DNA from 4 places in the Tardiphaga sp. 42S5 genome. Region 1 is predicted to be linked to each of the others. Evidence: riboswitches for the same ligand, from Rfam matches in the RefSeq annotation. Region 1 holds a riboswitch; each other region holds the start of a gene.
What was found. A riboswitch is a leader RNA that binds a small molecule or an ion and turns the genes downstream of it on or off. The one in region 1 is predicted to bind cobalamin.
Positions count from the first base shown of each region.

Region 2: linked by a shared signal. The riboswitch ahead of SFY93_RS04855 (TonB-dependent receptor) and the one ahead of metE (5-methyltetrahydropteroyltriglutamate--homocysteine S-methyltransferase) in region 1 are both predicted to bind cobalamin.
Region 3: linked by a shared signal. The riboswitch ahead of SFY93_RS25670 (TonB-dependent receptor plug domain-containing protein) and the one ahead of metE (5-methyltetrahydropteroyltriglutamate--homocysteine S-methyltransferase) in region 1 are both predicted to bind cobalamin.
Region 4: linked by a shared signal. The riboswitch ahead of SFY93_RS25725 (DUF1636 family protein) and the one ahead of metE (5-methyltetrahydropteroyltriglutamate--homocysteine S-methyltransferase) in region 1 are both predicted to bind cobalamin.

Region 1 covers NZ_CP139027.1:3,862,563-3,865,897, reverse strand. Annotated here, with positions in the region: gene metE (5-methyltetrahydropteroyltriglutamate--homocysteine S-methyltransferase) at 1-1,117, opposite strand, end outside; cobalamin riboswitch at 1,222-1,433, opposite strand; gene SFY93_RS17890 (peptidoglycan DD-metalloendopeptidase family protein) at 1,602-3,005, opposite strand; gene SFY93_RS17885 (protein-L-isoaspartate(D-aspartate) O-methyltransferase) at 3,113-3,335, opposite strand, start outside.
Region 2 covers NZ_CP139027.1:1,019,214-1,022,548, forward strand. Annotated here, with positions in the region: gene SFY93_RS04855 (TonB-dependent receptor) at 1-1,424, opposite strand, end outside; cobalamin riboswitch at 1,531-1,720, opposite strand; gene SFY93_RS04860 (alkaline phosphatase D family protein) at 1,864-3,335, shown strand, end outside.
Region 3 covers NZ_CP139027.1:5,502,097-5,505,431, forward strand. Annotated here, with positions in the region: gene SFY93_RS25660 (O-acetylhomoserine aminocarboxypropyltransferase) at 1-693, shown strand, start outside; gene SFY93_RS25665 (alpha/beta fold hydrolase) at 697-1,485, shown strand; cobalamin riboswitch at 1,532-1,735, shown strand; gene SFY93_RS25670 (TonB-dependent receptor plug domain-containing protein) at 1,768-3,335, shown strand, end outside.
Region 4 covers NZ_CP139027.1:5,516,665-5,519,999, reverse strand. Annotated here, with positions in the region: gene cobS (adenosylcobinamide-GDP ribazoletransferase) at 1-274, opposite strand, end outside; gene cobT (nicotinate-nucleotide--dimethylbenzimidazole phosphoribosyltransferase) at 275-1,330, opposite strand; cobalamin riboswitch at 1,429-1,619, shown strand; gene SFY93_RS25725 (DUF1636 family protein) at 1,729-2,178, shown strand; gene cobU (bifunctional adenosylcobinamide kinase/adenosylcobinamide-phosphate guanylyltransferase) at 2,175-2,705, shown strand; gene cobW (cobalamin biosynthesis protein CobW) at 2,706-3,335, shown strand, end outside.

The DNA of each region.
Region 1 (3,335 bases):
CGAGATCAGTCTCAAGGCCTAGATCGATCGGCACATGTAGCAACGAACAGGACGGCGCGAGCTCAACGCGATCCCTCCCCAGGAGATCGACCATGGGTTCCAGACTATCGAGCAAGCTGGACAAATCGGACCGCCAGATATTGCGGCCATCGATCACGCCGAGCGAGAGGATCATGTCCTTCCGCGCCTTCGCAGCGACTTCATCGAACTGGTCCTGCGCGCGGACCAGATCGAGATGAAGCCCGGCGACGGGAAGCGACAGGGCCAGATCGAGGTTGTCGCCCAGCTCACCAAAATACGTGTTCAGCATGATCCTGAGTTGCGGAACCGCTTCGGCAAAAGCCGCATAAGTCTTTTGCAGCGCCTGCCGGGCCGGCACGTCGAGATCGAGCACCAGACATGGCTCATCCAGTTGCACCCACTCGGCGCCGCTATCGGCCAATTCCCCGAGCACCTCAACATAGACGGGCAGCAATCCATCGAGCAGCGTCACCGGATCGAATGACGCATCCGCGCTCTTGGCCAACTTCAGATAGGTCACAGGCCCGACTAGCACAGGTCGTGTCTGATAACCCAGCGATCTCGCCTCCTCGTACTCCTTGATCGGCTTGCGCGATGCGAGACTGAAGGTCTGATCCTGCGCCAGTTCAGGCACCATGAAGTGGTAGTTGGTATCAAACCACTTGGTCATCTCCTGTGCTGGTACGCCTTGCGACGTATCATGCGCATGAGAGCCGTGCGTACAGGCCTCGTCATGCGCGGCGCCTTGTGATCCACGTGCCATGGCAAAATAGGTCGCGAAGGAAACGTCTCCGCCCTTCCAGCCATAGACTTTGGGAATGGCGCCGACCATGACGCTGGTATCGAGCACCTGATCGTAGAATGAGAAGTCGTTCGACGGCATGACCGTGATCCCGAGCGACTTCTGACGTGCCCAGTTTGCGGCACGCAGCCCGACGCCGACGTCGATCAGCGCATTCTCATCGATTGCACCGGACCAATAGCTTTCCAGCGCCATCTTGAGTTCGCGCCGCGGACCGATCCGTGGCGTGCCCAATGTAGCAACAGGAAGTGAAGTAGCTGATTTTGAAGAAGTAGACTTTGACACAGTAGACATGGCTTAACCCCAATGATTGGGGGCAAAAGGCCAAAGTGACACGTCTGGATTCCACGACGGCAGTCGCGGAATCGCAACCGCACCACCGGGACACCCCGCCCGAGGACGTTTATGTTGTCGAGGCAGGTCTCCTGGCTCGCGGGTCAATGCTGCTGTCCGGCCTTCCCAAAACCTTTGCAGGTCTCAGTGACTTTAATGGACAGCGGCTCACCGCTTACAGTTGCGGGGGCAGCTCCGGCCTTGGCTTAACGCCTCACCGGCTTCCCTCTTAGCTTCGGGCAAACCTTCCCGAAGAACCACGACATCCTCACATATGGGCAACATCGCGCGGCAGTCAACCGAGCTTGCGTGCGCAAGCTGCCCACTCGCAGCAGCGCGTTGAAGATTCCGGAGCTGGAGTGGGCCGCAGCCCCGAGATCAAACGCAGCAAGCCCGGCACGAGGCCGGGCTTGCTTAAATGCGAACTACACTTCGTGGATTGCGCTTACGCCCCGTTGAGGAACTGCAGCGGATCGACCGGCGACGAGCCCTTGCGGATCTCGAAGTGAAGCTGCGGCGAAGTAACCTCACCGGACTGGCCGGACTTGCCGATCACCTGACCGCGCTTGATGGTCTCGCCACGCTTCACCATCAGCTCACTCGCATGGGCATATGCGGTGACGTAGCCGTTGGAGTGACGAACGAGGACCAGATTGCCGTAACCCTTCAGTTCGTTGCCGGAATAGGCAACGACGCCATCTTCGGCAGCCTTGATCGGCGTGCCTTCCGGCACGGCGACGTTGATGCCGTCGTTGGACTTGCCATTGGTCTTGGCGCCGTAGCCTGTGACCACGCGGCCGCGCACCGGCCAACGGAACGTCGGCAAAGCGCCGGTTGCGTCAGCGGCTTTAGTCGGCGATTCCGGCGCGATTTCTTCAGGCGTCGTCGTGGCACTTGCCAGGCGGGCCTTCTGTGCGGGTTCGGCAGACGCAACACGGGCCACGGCAGCGGACGTGACCGCGCCAGCCGGAGCGGCCGTCACGGCTGCGACGGGCGCAGCGAGCGGCGCGGCTACAGGAGCTGCGTTGGCCGTACGCGCACCGGGTACCGTGATCTTGGAGCCGAGCTTCAATTGGGCAGTCGGCGCCAGACCATTGGCGCGCGCGAGTTCGGCTACCGACACGTTGTTCCGGCGCGAGATGCTCATCAGCGTATCGCCGCGATTGACGAAATGCGTGGTCGATGTGCCGACGGCAGGTTTGCTCGGAGCAGCAGCAACGGCCGGAGTTGCCGCGGCGCCCTGACGCGGAATGATCAGCGACTGGCCGGGCGACAGCGCGCGCGGCCCCTTGTAGCCATTGGCCTGCAGGATCGCAGCCGACGAGACGTTGTAGCGTTTCGCCAGACCATCGAGCGTATCGCTGGTGCCGACGATGATCGAGGTGCCGCCATCACGGGCAAGGCCGTTGGTCGCTGCAACCGAGCGCGGTGCCGTGGAGCCGGTGGTTTCGATCGGCGCACGTGCGGGCGGCGGCGTATACATACCGTTGCCGCCCCCGCTGACGGGTGCAGCCGACGCAACCGGACGAGCTGTCGGATAGGACTGCGGCGCCGAGATCGGCGGTGGCAAAGCCTGGGATTGATACTGCGGCTGCGGATTATAGGCCGGGCGCTGATACTGCGGCAGCTCCTGGCGCTCGACCGGCGCGCGCGGTGCTCGCTGCGGCACCGAGCCGGTGGTTTCGCCCTGCCAGCCAAAGCCACGGGACTGACCTGAGTCAAAATTTGGATTCTGAGATAGCCGTGTCTGCATGTCGGCGCTGCAGCCGGCAAAACCGATAGACATCAGCGCCAGCACCGCGACCTGCGGAGCGCGGCGCGAGTAAAGCAACTCGACAACGCTGGACATTGGTTACTCACTCATACGCAACAAACAACTGAATTGAGTAAACACCGTCTCCGTTACCAAGCCTTTAACCTTGCGACCAACACGTGACAGCCGTTCACGAACTTTTTTCAGAGTTCGCGCGCAATGCCCGGAAGTGCAGGCACGAAACGTACATCCACGAGCTCCTTTCGCTCCAATCCATCCCCGGTTTTGCGGATCCGGACCAGGGTCTGGACGCCATTATGAGGACCAACCGGCGCAAGCAGAATACCCCCCTCCTCAAGCCGATCGGTCAGCGCCACCGGCACCTCCTCCACTGCGGCGGTCACGACGATCCGGTCAAACGATCCC
Region 2 (3,335 bases), 2.8 Mb from region 1:
GCGAATAGGCCATACTGGTTGGTCGTGGTGCTGAAGCCTGGAACCGTCTGGGTCGTTGTCGCAGCGAAGGAGCCAGGGAAAAAATCAGTGAGCGACACCGACGACGTGCCGCCATAGGGCGAGTTGTTGGTGTGTTTGAAGTCGATCTGGTTGACGTCGAAGCCGGCGACGAATTCGTTAGTCATGCCAAAGATATGGCCGCGGAACGTCGCGTCGAAGCGGTCGCCGATCTGCTGCTGGTCGTGGAAGATCTCGATATAGTCGCTGCGATTGATGCGGCCCGTTGCGGCGCTGAAGTTGTAGGTCTCGACGTCTTTCCAGTGCCGCTGGCTGTTCAGGTAGTACAGGGTGTTGCGCAGCGTAATGCTGTCTGTCACCTGCCACTCGGTCTTTACCTGGTTCCAGCTGTCCTGATAGCGGATGCTGCTGTCGCCGACATTGTAGTTCCTGAAGCGCAGGGATTCATCGAGCTTGCCGTTGATCAGCGGTGTGCCGAAATAGCGCGACGGGCTGCGATCGCCGTAATCCGTGGAGATCGTCCAGGTGATGTCTTCGGTCTGCTTGATCTGGACGGCGGCATGCACTTCGACATTGGAGGTGTTGTCACGATCGACCCAGCCGTCCGACATGTTGCCGGTCGCGGTGATGCGATAGGCGACATCCTTGTTGATCGGTCCACCGCTATCCACTGCAATGCGCCGGGTCATGTTGCTGTCGAGCGAGATTTCGGCCTGATTGCGCGGCACCCAAAGCGGCAGTTTCGAGATGACGTTGATGGCGCCGCCGACGGCACCTTCGCCATACATCACCGATGCCGGGCCGCGTAGCACCTCAACGCGCTCAGCTGACCAGGTATCATAGGGGAAGGTCAGCGTGCCCGAGCCGACATAGAGCCGTGTGCCGTCATACAGAGTCATCACGGTGCCGTTGCCGGTGAAGCCGCGGGTGTTGAAGGCGATGCTGCCATTGCCCGGCGCCGGGCTTGCGGTGAAGCCGGTGGCGTTCTGTGTCACGGCGTCAATCAGGTTCTGCTGGCCGCGTTCGGCCATGGTTTCTGCCGAGATCACTTCGACGCTGGCCGGCGTCTGCAGGCGCGTGAGGCCGAGGCGGCTGCCGGTGGATGTCGTGCCTGTGAGGTTGAGCGTCGGCGTTGCGAAGACAGGGCCTGTCAGCGTGGCAACCGGCGCGCCCGTATTGGCGGTGACATTGCGCTGCTGACGCAAGCGCGCGGCGCGCGTGGCCTTGCCTGATGTGGCGCGGCGCGCGCGCGTTGGCGTCACCGTCGGCTGCACCACCACTGGGTCGAGTACGTGGTGCGATTGCGCAGGTCGCAGCGAGCCCTCGGCGGGCACAAGGAAGCAGGACAGTGCGACAGAGGAAAGAAGAGCTTTGCATTGCTTCGATGCATGGGAGACGGAGGTCATGAACAGGACTCGCGGTTACGTGGCACGTCACCGCAAACCAAGTCGCCCCGCCGCTTTCAAACAGGCAGTGTGACTTCCACCAGGACACCCCGCCCAATGTGCTCGCGTGTGACCACGACTGGCGGCAGGTCTCCTGGCTCGCGGGTCAGTGCCTGTCGCCGCCTTCCCAGGTAAACACCCAGTGGCTCTTGGCGCAGGCTCGCCGCTTACAGTTGCGGGGGCAGCCGCGGAATCGGGGATCCCCTCACCGCATTCCCTTTTGATCCCCGAAGGGAACCGTCACGTTCACGTTAAGGTGAAATTTCCAAATGTGTCAATCAAGCTGCCAGTCATTCGCAGCTTGCTTTGGCGGGTGTTGATATTGCGCATCACCTGTCATCGCAGCGTCAAGCGATCTGCCTAGAGCCACTGGTGCCAGAGCCAGGATCAGGAGTTCGCCATGGCACTACGTTTATCCCGTCGTCGCTTCCTCGCGCACTCAGCCGCAGCAGGCGCAAGCTTCCTTGCGATGCCCTATCTCAGCCGCGCCGCCGATCGCCCGGTGGTGTCACATGGCATTCAGTCCGGCGATGTCGGGACGAGCAGCGGCATGATCTGGTCGCGCGCCGATCGTCCGGCGCAGATGATGGTGGAAGTCGCCACCACCGAATCCTTCAGCAATGCGCGCGCCTTGCCGCCGATTGCAGCGCTGCCCGAGAGCGATTTCACGGCGAAGCTGCTGCTCGATAATCTGCCGGCCGGGCAGGATATCTTCTACCGCGTCAAATTCCGTGATTTGTCGCATACCGCAATCGTCGGCGAGCCGGTGATCGGTCGCTTTCGCACCGCGCCGGCGGATCGCCGTGATGTGTCCTTTGTTTGGGGCGGCGATGTCGCCGGGCAGGGCTGGGGCATCAATGCCGATGACGGCGGAATGGTCACCTTCGCCACCATGCGCAAGCATAATCCGGATTTCCTGATCCACTCCGGCGACACGATTTACGCCGACGGGCCGATCCTGCCCGAAGCAAAATTGCCGGACGGCACGATCTGGAAGAACACCATCACGGTGCCGGAAAAGGCGAAGGTCGCCGAGACGCTCGACGAATTCCGCGCTGCGCACAAATACAATCTGCTGGACGACAACGTTCGCGCCTTCAATGCGCAGGTGTCGATCTTCGGCCAGTGGGACGATCACGAGGTCACCAACAACTGGTCGCTCTCGAAGCAGTTGCCGTCGTCTTACAAGGAGCGCGACATCACGCTGCTGGCTGCGCGCGGCGCCCGTGCCTTTCACGAGATGTATCCGATCTCGGTCAATCCGAACGAGCCTGGCCGCGTCTATCGTACTCTGAATTACGGCCCGCATCTCGATGTTTTCCTGCTGGACGAGCGCAGCTATCGCGGGCCCAACGGCCCGAATCTGCAGGAGAGCTATGGTCCCGATGCGTATTTCATCGGCCCGGAGCAGATGGCTTGGCTGAAGCGCGCCCTGATGGCCTCGAAGGCGACCTGGAAGGTCATCGCCTCCGACATGCCGATCGGCCTCGTCGTCTATGACAACGCTGTCGACAAAACCGGGTCTGAGGCCATCGCGCAGGGCGACGGGCCAGTGCGAGGCCGCGAGCTGGAAATCGCCGACATCCTGCGCTTCATCAAATCGGCCGGTATCCGCAACACGGTCTGGCTGACCGCCGACGTGCATTACACGGCGGCGCATTACTACAATCCGGAGAAGGCCCAGTTTCAGGATTTCGAGCCGTTCTGGGAGTTCGTCTCCGGGCCGTTCCACGCCGGAACCTTCGGCCCGGCGGCGCTCGACAATACCTTCGGCCCCGAGGTCCGTTTCGTGAAAGCGCCGGGGCCCGATAAGCAGAATTTGCCCCCGTCGGCCGGCATGCAGTTCTTCGGTCACGTCAAAATCGACGGCCA
Region 3 (3,335 bases), 1.6 Mb from region 1:
GACATCGTGATGAACTCCGCCACCAAATGGATCGGCGGCCACGGCATCGCTATCGGCGGCGTCATCGTCGATGGCGGCCGCTTCGACTGGCACGCCTCCGGCAAATTTCCGCAGCTGACCGAACCCTATGCCGGCTATCACGGCATCGTCTTCGACGAACAGTTCGGCACTGCCGCCTTCATCATGCGCGCCCGCACCGAAGGCCTGCGCGATTTCGGCGCCTGCCTCTCGCCGACCAATGCGTTCCAGCTGCTGCAAGGCGTCGAGACGCTGGGCATTCGCATGGAGCGCCATATGGCCAATACGCATGCGGTGCTGGCGGCGCTCACGGCCAACAAGGCGGTCGACTGGGTGCTGCATCCGTCGCTGGAGAACCATCCGGATTACGAACTCGCGAAACGCCTGCTGCCGCGCGGCGCCGGCTCCATCGTCTCCTTTGGTATCAAGGGTGGCCGCACTGCCGGTCGCAAATTCATCGAGGCGCTGAAGCTGACCAGCCATCTCGCCAATGTGGGCGACGCCAAGACGCTGGTCATTCATCCCGGAAGCACCACGCATCAGCAGATGGACGCCGAGCAACTCAAGGCCGCCGGCATCGGCGAGGAGCTGATCCGCCTCTCCGTCGGCATCGAAGCCGCCGATGACATCATCGATGACCTCGCGCAGGCGCTGCGCATCTCGCAGAAGGGCTGAGCGATGCAACTCACCGTCAACGGTCACGAGACCTATATCGCCAATGGCGGCCGCACGTTCGATCCCTCCCTGCCCGTAGTCGTAATGATCCACGGCGCTGGCTTCGATCATTCGACCTGGGCGCTGCATACGCGCTGGTTCGCACATCACGGCTTCGCCGTGCTGGCGCCGGATCTGCCCGGCCATGGTCGCTCGCAAGGCGACGCGCTCGCGACCATCGCCGATCTCGTCGACTGGACCGCCGCCCTGATCGACGCATCGGGCGCAAGGACGGCGCGGCTGATCGGTCATTCCATGGGCTCGCTGATCGCACTGGAAACCGCAGCGCGGCATCCCGGAAAAATCACGCGCCTCGATCTGATGGGCACGGCAGGAACGATGACTGTCGGCCCGGATCTGTTGAAGGATGCCGAAGCCAATCAGCATTCCGCCATCGACATGGTGTCGATCTGGGGGCTCGGCTTTCGCGCCGAACTCGGCGGCAGTCTCGCACCGGGGTTGTGGATGCATAGCGGCGCGCAGCGCGTGCTCGAAGCCACAAAGCCGGGCGTGCTGTTCGCCGATCTCAACGCCTGCAATACATACCAGAATGCGCTGACTGCTGCGGCCCAGCTCGACATCCCGGTCACGCTCATCCTCGGCGAGCGGGACATGATGACTCCCGCCAAGGCCGGCAAGACCCTGGCCGCCGCATTGAAAAACGCCCGCACGGTGATTCTGCCGGGTACGGGCCACATGATGATGATCGAACGTCCCGACGACGTGCTCGCCGCGCTACAGCACGAGCAATAGAGTCTAGAAGTCTTCGATGACTGTTGCACCGCGCGGCGCGCTGTGCTTCCTGTCCGGTGTTATCGGTGCCTCCGCAAGGAGGTGAAACGGGAATGCGGTGCGGGGAAATATCCCCTATGCCGCGGCTGCCCCCGCAACTGTAAGCGGCCATTCCGGGTCCACAAAGCCACTGAATTTGCATCGCAGATTCGGGAAGGCGGACCGGGAGACCACCGCGAGCCAGGAGACCGGCCGGTAACGAGTTTCACACTCGTTCGACGGTGGGTCGACGGAAGGGGTTAAATGTCTATCCGGAATTTGGCCGCAGGCACTGCGGCCGTTGTTGTTCTGTCTTGCTCTCACAGTGCTGCGCATGCGCAGTCCAGTGCCGAGCAACTCTCCGAAATCGTGGTGACGGCGGACAGAGCGCCCGAACAACTCAATCGCACGGGCAGTTCGATCAGCGTCGTCTCAGGCGAGACCATTGCGACCAGCAATCCCGGCTCGCTGGTCGATGCGCTGCGCACCGTGCCTGGTCTCGACATCAGTGAAAACGGTGGCCCCGGCGGCACCGCGAATGTGCGCCTGCGCGGCGGCAATACCGGCCAGACGCTGGTGATGATCGACGGCATCCGCGTCAACGATCCCACGGCTGCATCGGGCGACTTCGAATTCGCCATGTTCACGCCCTCGGCCATCGAGCGCATCGAAGTCCTGAAGGGGCCGCAGAGCGCGCTCTATGGCTCAGACGCCATGAGTGGCGTGGTCAACATCATCACCAAGAAGGGTTCCGGTCCTGCGCAGGTCAATGTACGCACGGAAGCCGGCAGCTATGGCACTGTCGTCACGCAGGGATCGCTGACCGGCTCCAACGGCCCGTGGTCCTATGCCTTCACCGGCGGCGGTCAGCACAGCAACGGCTTCTCGCGTTACGGCTATCGCATCCCTGCCCTCGAAGCACGTTTTCCGAATCTCGAAAACGACAGCTTCGATCGCGTCGGCGGCTCTGCGCGCATCGGCTACGATGCAGGCGAAGGCATCCGGCTTGAGTCAGGCATCGTCCATTCGTTCACGCGCTCGGCCTATGACGCGGCAACCGGAACGCTCCCGGATACGCCATCGGCGGCGACGCGCCTGCTACAGACCGTCTATGGCCGCGTCGGCATCGATTCCTTCGGCGGCATTCTGACTCACAATGTCACCGTGTCGAATACGCACACCGAGCGGATGTTTGACGACGTCAGCTATCGCACCAACAGGTTGCCAGCAAACACCACCGAGAAAATCTCCGATTATGTCGGCAACAGTCTCGGCGCCGAATATCAGGCAACCCTGAAGCTCGGCGCATTCGGTTCCCTCGTATATGGTGCCAAGACACAGACCGAGACCGCGCAGACCTACAGCACGAATATCTCGCCTGTTGCCGGCCCATTGACGCCGCTGCTAGCCAAACAGCAGGACACCAACTCGATCTTCGCTTTGTGGTCTGTGCCGATCGGCGAACGGCTCAACGTCACGCTCGGCGGCCGGGTGGATGACGTCGTCGACGTTGCCCGTTTCGAGACATGGCGCGCTACGGCTGCCTACAACATTACAGAAACCGGCACCAAGTTCCGTGCCAGCGCCGGCACCGGCGCAAAAGCGCCGACGCTGTTTCAGCTTTACGACACGACCTATGGCAGCAGAAACCTCACGCCGGAAACCAACTTCGGCTATGACGCCGGTATCGACCAGAGCCTATTCAACGGCCGCGTCGTACTGTCGGTCACAGGCTTTTCCACCGATTACAGCAATCTGATCAACTTTGTCTCCGATGCGTCCCGTCCGCTCGGCTATTACGTCAACGTCGCGCGCGCCGAAACCAGTGGTCT
Region 4 (3,335 bases), 1.7 Mb from region 1:
AACTGTCGGCCGTATCGGCAAGGCCGTCCTCATGTAGCGCGCTGGTGATAACGATGCTTGTTGTAATCGCCAGCAAAGCCGCGATCAGCGGTGACCAGAATTCGCTGGCAACGAGAAACACAACCGCGGAGGCGGCGCCAATGCCGACACCGACGATCGGAAAATACTTCATCGCACGCGCGAGCCAGTCAGTATCCTGCGCGTCGCCATTTGCCGGTACCGGCACCACCGTCAGGAAACGGATCGCATTCAAAAGATGCGGATCCAGTCTCATCTAGATCTTTCCGGCCAGCACGTCGTCGAGGCTGGCGACGTCGGTCAGCATGAGCGCGGCAGCACGGACCAGCGGCACCGCAAGCAGCGCGCCGGTGCCTTCACCGAGCCGCAAGCCGAGATCGAGTAGCGGCTTGGCATCGAGCGCATCGAGTACGATGTCATGGCCGCGTTCGGCCGAACGGTGTGCGAAGACGCAATAGTCGCGTGCAGCCGGGCACAGGCGAACGGCAAGCAATGCCGCGGCGCTGGAGATGAAGCCGTCGATGATCACCGGCCGCCGTTGCGACGCCGCGCCGAGGATCGCTCCGGCCATGCCTGCGATTTCCAGCCCGCCGAATTGGGCCAGCACATCCAGCGGCGCAGTTGCATCGCTGCGCGTCGCCGCCGTCGTGATCGCTGCGCGCTTGCGCGCCATGCCGGCGTCATCCTGCCCGGCGCCAACGCCGATACAGTCATCCAGTGGTGCCGGCGCGAGACGATGAACCACCAATGCCGAGGACGCCGTATTGCCGATTCCCATCTCGCCGAGCGCGATGATGTCTGCGCCGGCCTTGATCTCACCGACGGCGATCCGGTAGCCGCGCGATAGTGCATCCGCCGCTTGCTCTGCCGTCATCGCAGGTTCGCGCGCAGCGTTGGCTGTGCCCATGCGGACCTTGGCGTCGATCAGCTTCGGATGGACAGGCAGTTCCGCAGCGACCCCGATGTCGATCACGCGGACGTCGATATTGTTGGCCGCGGCGAAGGCATTGGCCGTGGCGCGGCCCGCCAGATAGGTCATCACCATCGCAACCGTGACCGCCGACGGATATTGCGACACGCCTTCGGCCACGAGTCCGTGATCCCCCGCAAATACCAGCAGAACAGCATTGTCGCCGCGGGGTTCGCCGGGATGCCGGATCATACCGAGCTGCAGCGCAAGGTCCTCGATTCTCCCCAGCGATCCCGGCGGCTTGGCCTTGCCGTCGATGACGGCACGGATGCCTGCCGCGATCTGCGGGTCAACAGGCGCAATGGCGGGCGGCTGCCACAAGGGCTGGGAATGGGCGGACATAGGGTTCCTTTCGCGGCCTAACTGACGCAAGACGACCTGCAAGGTCAACAGGTTCGGGCGACAGTCCGTCGGCGCGGTTGACCCCAGCGCACCCGGCAGATAGCGTCTTTTGTGATGGTCCTTCCGCGTGGAAGGTGAATAGGGAAGCCGGTTTGAGGCCGGCGCTGCCCCCGCAACTGTAAGCGACGAGCCCGCGCCGGTGCCACTGGGAATTCTTCAGAATTCTTGGGAAGGCGGCAACAGGCTATGACTCGCAAGCCAGGAGACCTGCCATCACGAACTGTGCTTTGGAGGCGTCGTCGGGGCGGGGTGCACCGGACGGGAGCGAACTGACGGCCATGCTGTCGGCGCGATCCAACAAAGCTCGTAGGCCCGCGAGGGCATGAACTGAGCATGTAATGGATCACGACAACGCCGATATCTCTGGCGAACAAATTTCGGTCGAACCGCCGCGCCCCGTGCCGGCTGGTCCCGTTGTCGTGAGTGTGTGCATTAGCTGCAAGGCCGCCGAAACCGGCACGATCGTCGGGCCGGACATGTTCGATGCGGTGAAGGCCGCGCTCGGCGATGGCGATGCCGCGGTGATGGTGCGTCCGGTGCAATGCCTTAGCGTCTGCAAGCGGCCAGCAACCGTCGCGGTGACGAGCCCTGATGGCTACACGTTCTTGTTCGGCGATCTGCAGACCGATAGCGGCAGCGCGGCGCTGGTGTCTTTCGTGGAGTCCTATCAGAAGGCCGACTACGGCCTGGTGCCATGGCGCGAGCGCGCCGAGGTGCTGCGCAAGGGCATGGTCGCGCGCGTGCCGCCGATGCGTTGGTCGCCTGAAGATGGGCGTGCGCCGAAATGACCGCGGTCTCCACCACGTTGGCGCTGGGCGGTGCGCGGTCCGGCAAGTCAACTTTCGCCGAGAGGCTGGTCGATGGCATCGGCCTGACCAAAGTCTATCTTGCGACTGCAACGGCCGGTGACGACGAGATGCATGCCCGCATCGCGCAGCATCGCAAGCAGCGCGGCGAAGGCTGGATCACCGTGGAAGAGCCGCTGGCGCTGGTCGATGCGCTGACGCGTGAGGCCACGGTCGGGCGCGTTGTGCTGGTGGATTGCCTGACACTGTGGCTGTCGAACCTGATGTTTGCCGAGCGCGATCCGGAAATCGAAGCCAAGCGCCTGGTGCGCTTCCTCGATGTCTCGCGCTATCCAATCGTGTTCGTGTCCAACGAGGTCGGCCTCGGTCTCGTGCCGGAGACGCCACTCGGACGCGCTTTTCGCGATGCGCAGGGCCGCCTCAACCAGATCATCGCGGCCGCCGTGCCGAATGTTGCTTTCATCGCAGCCGGACTTCCGCTCTGGCTCAAGCGTTCCCAGGAGAATTGAATGTCCCGCGTTCCCGTCACCGTCCTCACCGGATTTCTCGGCGCCGGTAAGACCACGCTGCTGCGCTCGCTGCTGACCCAGGCTGACGGTCGCCGCATCGCCGTGATCGTCAATGAGTTCGGCGATGCCGGTTTCGATGGCGGTCTGGTCGAGGAATGCGCGGCAAAGGCCTGTGCGCCCGGCGATATCGTCGAGCTTACCAATGGCTGCATCTGCTGCACCGTCGCCGACGACTTCGTGCCGACCATGGATAAGCTGCTGTCGCGCGAGCGTCCACTCGATGCCATCGTCATCGAGACCTCCGGCCTCGCGCTGCCGCAGCCGCTGTTGAAGGCCTTTGCCTGGCCAGCGGTGAAGACTCGCGCCACTGTCGATGGCGTCGTCACTGTCGTCGACGCACTGGCGCTCTCTGAAGGCCGTGTCACGCTGGACGAAGACGCTGTTGCCGAACAGCGCGCCAAGGACGGAGGCATCGAACACGACGACCCCATCGAGGAAGTGTTCGAGGACCAGCTCGCTTGCGCTGATCTGGTGGTTTTGTCGAAAAGCGATCTCGTCGCTCCAGAAAAGCTCGCCGAGATCGAAGCCAAGCTGAAAGCCGTGTTGCGCCCCGGTGTCAGCATCGTGCGC